2 regions of the Kitasatospora gansuensis genome follow, and region 2 is predicted to be linked to the other one. Evidence: riboswitches for the same ligand, from Rfam matches in the RefSeq annotation. Region 2 holds a riboswitch; the other holds the start of a gene.
What was found. A riboswitch is a leader RNA that binds a small molecule or an ion and turns the genes downstream of it on or off. The one in region 2 is predicted to bind cyclic di-AMP.
Positions count from the first base shown of each region.

Region 1 (5,644 bases), 2.9 Mb from region 2:
GCCCACGCGGCGCCGGCCAAGCCGAGCAAGGACGAGGTGAAGGTCCAGGTCGACCAGCTCTTCACCGAGCAGGAGCAGGCCGCCGAGCGCTACAACGGCGCCAAGGAGCGGACCGACCAGCTGCGCAAGCAGGCCGACCAGCTCCAGGACCAGGTGGCCCGCGGCCAGGAGCAGATGACGCAGCTTCAGGGCGGCCTGGCGGCCGTGGCGGCGCAGGAGTACCGCGACGGCGGGGTGGACCCCTCGGTCGCGCTGATGCTCTCCTCCGACCCGGAGAACTACCTGAGCAAGGCGTCCAGCGTCGACCAGGTGAACCAGACCCAGTCGCAGACCCTGAAGTCGCTGCAGGACCAGCAGCGCCGGCTGGACCAGCAGAAGGTCGAGGCCGCGGAGACGCTGGCCGAGCTGGACCGCAACACCAAGGTGCTGAACGACGCCAAGGCCGAGGTGCAGAAGAAGCTGGCCGAGGCGCAGAAGCTGCTCAACCAGCTGAGCTCGGCCGACCGGAACGCCGTCCTGGGCGACCGCGCCTCGCGCGGCGGGGAGCGGATCGACGTCGGCTCGCTGCCGGCCGTCGGCGGCTACGCCGGTGTGGCGGTCAACGCCGCGATGGGCAAGCAGGGCAAGCCGTACGTCTGGGGTGCCACCGGACCGAACTCCTTCGACTGCTCCGGCCTGGTGGTCTGGGCGTACCAGCAGGCGGGCGTCTCGCTGCCGCGCACCTCGCAGGAGCAGGCCACCGTCGGCACCAACGTCGGCAAGGACTACGCCAACGCGCAGCCGGGCGACCTGGTGGTCTACCACTCGGACGCGCACCACATCGGGATCTACATCGGCAACGGCTACGTGGTGCACGCGCCGCACACCGGTGACGTCGTGAAGATCATGAAGGCCGACGCGATGCCGATCAAGACCATCCGCCGGGTCTGATCCACCGTCAGCCTGACACGGCATAACGGACATCTCCCCCTCAAGGCGCACAACTGACGCCCTGTGACACGCGCGGGCCCGCCAGAACCTCCCTGTGATCTGGGACACCTCTGGTGGGCCTCGCTGTGACCGCATCCTGAGAATCCATCGGCACAGCGTGCATTTCCGGTCACACTCAGTCGTATTCTCCAAAGAATCACGACTTCATTACGACTTTTTTCTTACAAGGATTTGAACCGATCACGGTTGGGTTACTAGGGTCCATCTCGAACCACCGCACTGTCGATCACCCAGCCTGGGTGGCGGCGGGGGTTACCGCCGAGTCCGAGACACAGCGAGGCAGTCCGACTGCCTTACGGGGAAGCCCGAGTGAGGGCGCTGTCGATCGGAGCCGGGGAACCATGTTCCTCGGGGTGAATCGGCGCCAGGTCGACGGACCGTCGTGAGACGGCTCGGCGGTGAGGCGTCGTAGGGCATCTCTTCCAGCCCGAACCCGTCAGCTCACCCGGTAGGCGGACGTAGGAAGAAGGAGCCCGCCTTCGTGGCGTCCCATCGTCGTCCCAAGCCTGCCAGCCGCACCCGCGTGTCGATCATCACGGCTGCCGCCGCCGCTGCGGTGGCACTGTCCGCCCAGACCGGTGCGCATGCCGACCCGACTCCCACCAAGGACGAGGTCAAGACCCAGGTCGACCAGCTGAACGAGCAGGCCGAGGTCGCGACCGAGAAGTTCAACGCGGCGACGGAGAAGCAGCAGACCCTGCAGAAGCAGGTCAGCGGCCTCCAGGACCAGGTGGCCCGGCAGCAGGCCGAGGTGACCACCCTTCAGAGCACCCTGGGTGAGATCGCCGCCGAGCAGTACCGGACCGGCGGGATATCGCCGACCGTCCAGCTGATGCTCTCCAGCAGCCCGGACGCCTTCCTAGGCCAGGCCGACTCGCTGAGCCAGCTCGGCACCTCCCAGGCGGACACCCTCAAGACGCTGAAGGGCGAGCAGAGCAAGCTCGACCAGCAGAAGTCCGAGGCGCAGAACAAGCTCGCCGACCTGGAGAAGACCACCCAGGAGCTCAAGACGGGCAAGGACGAGATCCAGGCCAAGCTGGCGAGCGCGCAGGCGCTGCTCGACACGCTCAGCCGCAAGGAGCAGGACGAGCTGCGGGCCGCCGAGGCCAAGGCCGCCGCCGAGTCGGCCACCAAGGCCGCCGCCGCCACCCCGAAGGCCGACGACCGCGCCTCGCGCTCGGAGACCCGGACCGACCTGAGCGGCCTGCCGGCCGGCTCGTACGCCGCCACCGTGATCGCCGCCGCCGAGGCGCAGATCGGCAAGCCGTACGGCTGGGGTGCCACCGGCCCGAACTCCTTCGACTGCTCCGGCCTGATGGTCTGGGCCTTCGACAAGGCCGGGATCTCGCTGCCGCGCACCTCGCAGTCGCAGATGGGGGCCGGCCAGAACATCGGCACCAACATCGCCGACGCCAAGCCCGGTGACCTGATCATCTACAGCGGGGGCGGCCACGTCGGCCTCTACGTGGGCAACGGCCAGATCGTGCACGCCCCGCACACCGGAGCCCTGGTCCGGCACGAGTCGGCCACGGTCATGTCGATCACCCGCATCGTCCGGGTCTGACCACCCGTCCGAAGCAACTCCCGCAGGCCCGGCCCCGTGCCGGGCCTGCGGCGTTTCCGGACGATCGGTCAGATGTCCGATTAATGGTCAAATATTCGGTGCTGTAGGGGTTTGGACTAGATCGCCGCGACTCGCTAACGTCTGCCCCCGGACCTTCGCTCGGAGGCCGCCCGACCCCGGGCGGCGGCGGTGGCCCGGCGCAGGAATGGAGCCGCCGCCGGTATGTCGACGTACAGTCGTTCTCCCCTGCCAGGCGCCCGCCGGTTCACCCGGGCGCTGGTGTTCACCGCCGCGGCCACCACGGTGCTCGGGATGGCCGCCACCGGCGCCGCCGGGGCCGCGCCCGGGGCCCCGGCCGAGCCGCCCACCCGCAAGGACGTCAAGGCCCAGGTCGATCAGCTCTACGAGGAAGCCGAGCAGGCCTCGGAGAAGTTCAACGCGGCGCTGGAGGAGCAGCGTCAGCTGCAGTCCGACACCGGCTCGCTGCAGAACCAGGTGGCGGTCGGCCAGGACGAGCTGAACCGGCTGCGCGCCGGGCTCGGCTCGGTGGCCGCCGCCCAGTACCGGGCGGGCGGCATCGACCCGGCGGTGCAGCTGATGCTGGACTCCGACCCGGCCGGCTACCTGTACCGGGCCCGCACCCTGGACCAGTCGGCGGAGCGGCAGAACGACACCCTGCGGCAGGTGATCGACAGTCAGCGCCGGCTCGACCAGCGGCGGGCCGAGACCACCGCCAAGCTGGCCGAGCTGGAGTCCGTCCGGCGCACCCTGAACGAGAGCAAGCAGGAGATCCGGCAGCGGCTGACCAAGGCTCAGCGGCTGCTGAACACGCTGGGCGCGGGGGAGCGGGCCAGGATGGCCGACGACGACGCCAGGGACGCCGCCAAGCGGGCCGCCCGGGGCGCCGAACGGCTCGACCTCGGCAACCTGCCCGCCGCCTCCAGTCAGGCCGCCGCCGCGCTGGCCGCCGCCAGCAGCAAGATCGGCTCCCCCTACGTCTACGGATCGACCGGGCCCCGTACGTTCGACTGTTCGGGTCTGATGTACTGGGCCTGGCGGCAGGCCGGAGTGACCCTGCCGCGCACCTCGCAGCAGCAGGCAAGCGCGGGGCAGCGGATCAGCCTCGCCGAGGCCCGGCCGGGAGACCTGGTGATCTTCTACAGGGACATGCACCACGTCGGGATGTACGCCGGCGGCGGTGTGGTCGTGCACGCGCCCTACCCCGGCGCCCGGGTCCGCTACGAGAGCGTCAGCGCGATGCCCGTCTCCGGGGTGGTGCGGGTCTGAGCGGTGCCCTGCCGTCGGCGGCCGGCCCGACCCCGGACGCCGGGGCGCGGGCCGGCGGCGCCGTGCTGTCCCGCCGGGCCGCGCTGCTGCTCGCGGCGGCCGGTCTGGTGCAGCTCTCGCCGCCGCCGGCCCGTCCGGTCCGGGTGCCGCCGGTGGCCCCGGCCACCCCGGCCGGGGCCGAGGCGGTCCCGGTCCGGCCCCGGATCGAGGCGCTGCTCGCCGACCGGGCCAGGGCGCTGCTCCGGTTGGACCGCACCGCGCTGGTGGCTGGGGTGGCCCCGGCCCACCGGGCCGCCGAGCTGACCGTACTGACCCGGCTGGCGCAGCTCCCGCTGGCCGAACTCTCCTACCGGATCACCGACTTCACCGAACCGGCCGGCGCCGCCCTGACCCTGACCGCCGAACTCGGCTGGCGGGTGGCCGACTTCGACGACCACCCGGCCGTCCTGACCCGGCGGATCGGCTGTGAGCTGGTGGACGGCGAGTGGCTGCTGACCACCGACCAGCCGGTCGGCGCCGCCGCGCTCTGGGACCTCGGCGAGGTCCGGGCGGTCCGCGGCGGGCACAGCATCGCGCTGGGCCAGGCCGAACCGGCCGTGCTGGCCGAGACGGTGGCCACCGCCGACCGGGCCGTACCGCTGGTGACCGAGGTCTGGGGCGGCGACTGGCCGGGCCGGCTGCTGCTCTGTCACCCGGCCACCGGCGAGCAGTTCGCCCAGCTGCTCGGGGTCTCCGCCGCCGGGTACCAGGGCATAGCCGCCGTCACCACGGCCGCCGCCGGGGCACCGCTGCACAGCCCGGCCGACCGGGTGCTGATCAACCCGCAGGCGTACGCCGGGCTCAGCGAGCTCGGCCGCCGGGTGGTCACCGTGCACGAGGCCACCCACGTGGCGACCCGGGCCGACACCCGGCCCTGGACGCCGCTCTGGCTCTCCGAGGGCGTCGCCGACTACACCGGCTACCGGGGCACCGGCCGCAGCCCGAAGCAGATCGCGCCGGAGCTGGCCAGGGCGGCCGCGGCCCAGGGCTTCACGGCGGCGCTGCCCGCCGACGCCGACTTCGCGGCCGGCTCGGCCGGCATCGGCCTGGCGTACGAACTCGCCTGGTCCGCCTGCGACCTGATCGCCCGCCGGTTCGGCGAGCAGCGCCTGGTCGGCTTCTACCGGGCCGTCGGGGCCACCGAGCCCGCCGGAGGCCGGGAGGAGTGGCTGGACGGGCTCTGCCGGGCCCGGCTGGGCCTCGGGCTGGCCGACCTCACCCGGCAGTGGGGCGAGGACCTGCACCAGCGCTACGCGCACTGAGCGCGGAGATCACTGCCGGACGGAGTTCGCGCTGTCGATGCCGTCCAACAGGTCCTGCTCGTAGGCGATCCCCGGCCGGACCGGGTACCCGGCCGGCACCGGCGCCTCCAGCGCGGGCGGCAGCACCAGCGTCCGGACCGGCTCGGGGGCCCGGGTGGAGCGCCAGAGCCGGACGCAGGACAGGATCGCGGCGGCCAGCAGCAGCAGGTTACGCACCGTCAGCACCGCCACGCCCCACGGCTGACTGTTCACCACCTGGTTGAACAGCACCGGGAACTCCAGCGTGGTGAACAGCGTCGCGGCCAGCACCAGCAGCGCCACCGGACGCTGGCTGGTGCCACGCACCGTCAGGCAGACCGCCGTCAGGCCGACCACCCAGATCAGGTACTGCGGGCTGATCACCCGGCTGGTCACCGTGAAGACCAGCAGTGCGGCCAGCGCCGCGTCGAAGGTGGTCGCGGTCTGCCAGCGCTTGGCCCGCAGCCGCCAGAGCAGCAGCCAG
Region 1 is NZ_JACHJR010000001.1:6,082,923-6,088,566, forward strand. It holds gene F4556_RS27505 (C40 family peptidase) at 1-930, shown strand, start outside; cyclic di-AMP (ydaO/yuaA leader) riboswitch at 1,297-1,461, shown strand; gene F4556_RS27510 (C40 family peptidase) at 1,472-2,554, shown strand; gene F4556_RS27515 (C40 family peptidase) at 2,777-3,841, shown strand; gene F4556_RS27520 (hypothetical protein) at 3,904-5,142, shown strand; gene F4556_RS27525 (glycosyltransferase 87 family protein) at 5,152-5,644, opposite strand, start outside.
Region 1: it holds a riboswitch for cyclic di-AMP, as region 2 does, so the genes downstream of both, F4556_RS27510 (C40 family peptidase) here and F4556_RS13885 (LysM peptidoglycan-binding domain-containing protein) in region 2, are expected to answer to the same signal.

Region 2 (5,644 bases):
GCCAAGCTGCTCGGCGGCGTCGCCGAGCTCCAGCGCGAGCTGCTGTTCAAGCAGAGCGTCCCGGCCGCCGAGGTCTCCGCCTTCTACCGCCAGCAGTTGGGCATCCAGAAGCTCGCCGCCGCCCAGGGCAAGGACGCCCGCAGCGCCGAGGGCGACGCGGTGGTCCGGGCCGCCCTCACCGACGCCGGGACCAAGCTGCGGATCGAGGTCAACCCGCGCTACGGCCGCTGGGACGTCAAGCAGATCGGCCTCACCAACACCGTCTCCGACTGGCTCCGGCAGCCCGCCGCCACCACGGCCTGATCCACCGAGGCGTCAAGACCCTCCGGCGCTTGGTGGGCGGCGTCGCGTCGCCGGGGCACGCGCCCTCCTTGCCCGGCATCGGGCAGGAGTGGCCCTTCGCCGGCTTCTCGTCGGTCGCCGATGCTCCGCATGGACTTCCTCCTCGGCGCCGCCGAGGCACGCACCCCAACGCCGCTCCTTCACCCACCCCCCAATTGCCGGAGGGTCTAAGTTCGAGGCGTGGACACTCCGAAGCTGATCCTGCTCACCACCACCCACCGGGTCGCCCCCGGCCTGCTCTCCTGGCCCGCCTGGCAGGCACTGCACGGGGCGGCCCGGGTCCTCGCCGCGGACCCGGACCACCCCCAACTGCCCGCCGTACGCCAGTCCGGGGTCGAGGTGGAACTCGTCGAGCGCGGCACCGCCCCGGCGCTGGCCCGGCTGCTCACCGGCACCGAGGGCACCGTGGTGTGGCTCGGCAGCATCGACGGCGACCCGGGGCTGACCGATGCGCTGGCCCGGATCGCCGTCGAGGAGGCCGGCCGGGTCCCCGAGATCGAGGTGCTGCCCGGCTCCTACGACCTGCCGGGTGCCCGACTGCTCGACCTGGCCTCGGTGATGGACCGGCTCCGCTCGCCCGGCGGCTGCCCCTGGGACGCCGAGCAGACCCACGACTCGCTGGTGAAGTACCTGGTCGAGGAGACCTTCGAACTGGTCGAGGCGATCGAGGACGGCGACCGCGAGACCTTCCGCGAGGAGCTCGGCGACGTGCTGCTCCAGGTCTTCTTCCACTCCCGGATCGCCGAGGAGGACGCCGAGGACCCGTTCTCCATCGACGACGTCGCAGGCGACATCGTGGAGAAGCTGATGTACCGCCACCCGCACGTCTTCGGTGACGTCGAGGCCACCGAATCCGCCCAGGTCGAGGCCAACTGGGAGCAGCTCAAGGCCGCCGAGAAGCAGCGCGACTCGCTCCTGGACGGTGTCCCCGCCGGGCTCCCCGCCCTGGCCTACGCGGCCAAACTGGTCTCCCGGGTCCGCCGGGCCGGCTTCACCGCCGTCCCCGACGCCCCGTACGCCCTCCCGGAAGAGCTCACCCAGGAGTCGGCCGGCCGCCTGCTCCTCGCGGTCGCCCAACGGGCCTACGACGCTGACGTGGACATCGACGCGGCGCTCCGAGCCGCGGCTCGCGCCTACCGCGACGAGATCCGCTCCGCCGAGAGCTGAGTGTCTACGGCCAGGGGCTCGGGGAACTGCGACGCCGACCTCGGAAAAGGTGATCCGTGCATAGGTGGTCAGGCACTTTGCATTTTGCCCCGCACGCCAGATCTCCTCGCAGTTCCCCGAGCCCCTGTCTTCCGAAGCTCAGTGGGAAATGTGCACGCCCCGCTGACGCGGAATGACCTCGCTGATGGCGTCGCCGATCTGGGCGAGGAGCTCGGCCAGCGGGTCGAGGTGGTCGGGGAGTTCGGCGAGCGGGAGGATGCGTTCGCCGTCGGGGCCGGCCACGCAGAACAGGTCGATCGGGCCGAGGTGCTTCGCGGCGGTGGCCACCAGCGCCGCGACGTCGCTGGGCTGCCGGGCGTCGCCGCTGACGCCGACCACGGGGCAGCCGGGCCGGTCGAGTTCGGTGGCGAGGTCCTCGGCCACTCCGGGGCGTTGGTCGGCGATCAGCATGCCGGCGGCGCCGGCCGCCGAGAACCGGCGGGCCAGGCCGATACCTGAACCGCCTTCGAGCACCGCGATGACCACTACTGCCCCGGCTACCCGCATGGCCTGCTCCTCCCTGAGAGCTACGCCCGGTGGAGCACGCCGCACCGGCGTCCACCGAGACCGTATCGGAGGATCGTAAGCACGCCACGATCCTCCGCAAGAGCAATTACCCGCCAGGTGACCCAGCTCACTCCTGTCCTGGCAGGTTACGGTGCACGACATGCCGGACACGTACCGAAACCCCCAGCCGGAACTCTTCACCTGGGAGTTCGCCGCCGACCCCTACCCCGCGTACGCGTGGCTGCGCGAGCACGCACCGGTGCACCGCACCACGCTGCCCAGCGGGGTGGAGGCGTGGCTGGTCACCCGGTACGCGGACGCCCGGCAGGCGTTGGCGGACGGGCGGCTGTCGAAGAACCCGGCGCACCACAGCGGGCAGGCGCACAAGACCGGGCGGGTGGGCATCCCGGGTGAGCGGCAGGCGGATCTGATGACGCATCTGCTGAACATCGACCCGCCGGACCACACCCGGCTGCGGCGGCTGGTGTCGAAGGCGTTCACGCCGCGCCGGGTGGCCGAGTTCGAGCCGCGGGTGCAGCAGCTGACGGACCGGCTGATCGACGACTTCGCGGCCCGCGGTTCGGCCGACCTGATCCACGAGTTCGCCTTCCCGCTCCCCATCTACGCGATCTGCGACCTGCTCGGCGTGCCGCCGGAGGACCAGGACGACCTGCGGGACTGGGCGGGCGCGATGATCCGCCACCACGGCGGCCAGCGCGGCGGGGTGGGCCGGGCGGTGAAGAAGATCCGGACGTACCTGCTGGAGCTGATCCACCGTAAGCGGGCCGACCTGGGCGACGATCTGATCTCCGGTCTGATCCGGGCCAGTGACCACGGTGAGCACCTGACCGAGAACGAGGCCGCGGCGATGGCCTTCATCCTGCTGTTCGCCGGCTTCGAGACCACCATCAACCTGATCGGCAACGGCACCTACGCGCTGCTGCGCAACCCGGTGCAGCGCGCCCTGCTGCAGGAGTCGGTGCAGCGCGGCGAGACCGAGCTGCTGGCCACGGCGGTGGAGGAACTGCTGCGCTACGACGGGCCGGTGGAGCTGGCCACCTGGCGGTTCGCCACCGAGCCGCTGACCATCGGCGGGGTGGATATCCCGGTCGGGGACCCGGTGTTGGTGGTGCTGGCGGCGGCCGACCGCGACCCGGCCAGGTTCGCCGCGGAGAACACCCTGGACCTCGCCCGCAAGGACAATCCGCACCTGGGTTTCGGGCACGGCATCCACTACTGCATCGGCGCCCCGCTGGCCCGGCTGGAGGGCCAATTCGCCCTGGCCACGCTGCTCACCCGGCTGCCCGACCTCCAACTCGCCGCCGAGCCGGACGAGCTGCGCTGGCGGGGTGGTCTGATCATGCGCGGGCTGCGGGAGTTGCCGGTGTCGTTCACGCCGGAGATCACCGACCCGCGCTGACGGCGTGTCGGTCAGATCTGATCAGTCGTGATCTGAGTACGCATCAACCCGGACATACCAGTACGGTTTGTGGACGACTGGACGCGCAGCGTGATTTCTGTGTGATCTGTTCGACATAAGCTTGTGATCCATCTGGTCATCTGCTTACTCTCCCTCCTGTTCGCAGCTGCGAACCCCGAGCGCGGAACGCCGAATCCTGCCCGCCGCGCCGCCGGGACACCGACCAGACCCTTGGGCAGGGGCGGGGGACCCACGTACGTCGCCGTCCCCCACGGCTTGGGGTGAAGCCGCCAGCAGTGGCGGCCGGGCCACCTCCCGGTCCGAACCCGACAGCTCACCTCGCAGGCGTGCGGAGAGGGACTTCTTCATGCTCTTCACCGGTTCGGGCCGTCATCGTCGTCGTACGCAGGCCGAGAAGGTCATCGCCGTCGCGGGTGTCGCGGGCGTCGGCCTCGCACTTCCGCTGCTGAGCGCCACCGGCGCGCACGCCGCCCCGGTCGACACCTGGGACAAGGTCGCCCAGTGCGAGAGCGGCGGCAACTGGAGCATCAACACCGGCAACGGCTTCTACGGCGGCCTGCAGTTCACCCCGAGCACCTGGAAGGCGTTCGGCGGCCAGTCCTACGCCCCGCAGGCCAACCAGGCCAGCAAGGGCCAGCAGATCGCCGTCGCCGAGAAGGTGCTCGCCTCGCAGGGCCCCGGCGCCTGGCCGGTCTGCTCCGTCAAGGCCGGTCTGAGCAAGGGTGGTTCGCCCGCCCAGGTCGACACCTCGGCCGGCCAGGCCTCCCGCTCGGAGACCCGCGCCACCGCGCCGAAGGCCACCCCGAAGGCCGCCGCGCCGAAGCAGCAGACCGCGCCGAAGCCCGCCACCCCGAAGGTGGACGCGCCGAAGGTCAGCACCCCGAAGCACGCCGCCCCGGCGCCCGCCACCGGCGGATACACCGTCAAGTCCGGCGACACGCTCTCGGACATCGCCGCCGCGCACGGCCAGGACTGGCAGCAGGTCTACCAGGCCAACCGGTCCACCATCGGTGGCGACCCCGACCTGATCCTGCCGGGCCAGGTGCTCAAGCTCGGCTGACGCGACACTCCGTCAGCAGGGGCCGTACCGCTTCCGGGTGGTACGGCCCCGTTTGCGGTCATTCAGGTGAACTACCGATGAGTAGCCGGGCCACACGGTGAGACGGGACCAAGGGCAGCGTGGCCCCGGGCTCCGGTGCGGTTAGGCTCTGGTCGTAACGACAACACATCCCGCTTCCGTCAAGGAGATGCCTCGTGCCGTCCATTGATGTCGTCGTAGCCCGTGAGATTCTCGACTCCCGTGGCAACCCCACGGTTGAGGTCGAGGTCGGTCTGGACGACGGCAGCACCGGCCGTGCCGCCGTCCCGTCGGGTGCTTCCACCGGCGCCTTCGAGGCTCTCGAGCTGCGCGACGGCGACAAGAACCGCTACTTCGGCAAGGGCGTCGAGAAGGCCGTGCTGGCCGTCATCGAGCAGATCGGCCCGGAGCTGGTCGGCTACGACGCCACCGAGCAGCGGCTGATCGACCAGGCCATGCTCGACCTGGACGCCACCCCGGACAAGTCCTCGCTCGGCGCCAACGCGATCCTCGGCGTCTCGCTCGCCGTGGCGCACGCCGCCTCCGAGGCCAGCGACCTGCCGCTGTTCCGCTACCTCGGTGGCCCGAACGCGCACGTGCTGCCCGTCCCGATGATGAACATCCTCAACGGTGGGTCGCACGCCGACTCCAACGTCGACATCCAGGAGTTCATGATCGCGCCGATCGGCGCGGAGTCCTTCTCCGAGGCCGTCCGCTGGGGCGTCGAGGTCTACCACACGCTCAAGGGCGTGCTGAAGGAGCGCGGCCTCTCCACCGGTCTGGGCGACGAGGGCGGCTTCGCGCCGAACCTCGACTCCAACCGTGAGGCGCTCGACCTCATCGTCGAGGCCATCAAGAAGGCCGGCTACACCCCGGGCAAGGACGTCGCGCTCGCGCTGGACGTCGCCGCCTCCGAGTTCTTCAAGGACGGCGCCTACCAGTTCGAGGGCAAGGCGCTCTCCTCCGCCGAGCTGATCGCGTACTACGCCGAGCTGGTCGCCGCGTACCCGCTGGTCTCGATCGAGGACCCGCTGGACGAGCAGGACTGGGACGGCTGGAAGGCCATGACC
Region 2 is NZ_JACHJR010000001.1:3,165,291-3,170,934, reverse strand. It holds gene F4556_RS13905 (SurA N-terminal domain-containing protein) at 1-303, shown strand, start outside; gene F4556_RS13900 (nucleoside triphosphate pyrophosphohydrolase) at 523-1,509, shown strand; gene F4556_RS13895 (SDR family NAD(P)-dependent oxidoreductase) at 1,648-2,055, opposite strand; gene F4556_RS13890 (cytochrome P450 family protein) at 2,216-3,475, shown strand; cyclic di-AMP (ydaO/yuaA leader) riboswitch at 3,687-3,837, shown strand; gene F4556_RS13885 (LysM peptidoglycan-binding domain-containing protein) at 3,843-4,556, shown strand; gene eno (phosphopyruvate hydratase) at 4,751-5,644, shown strand, end outside.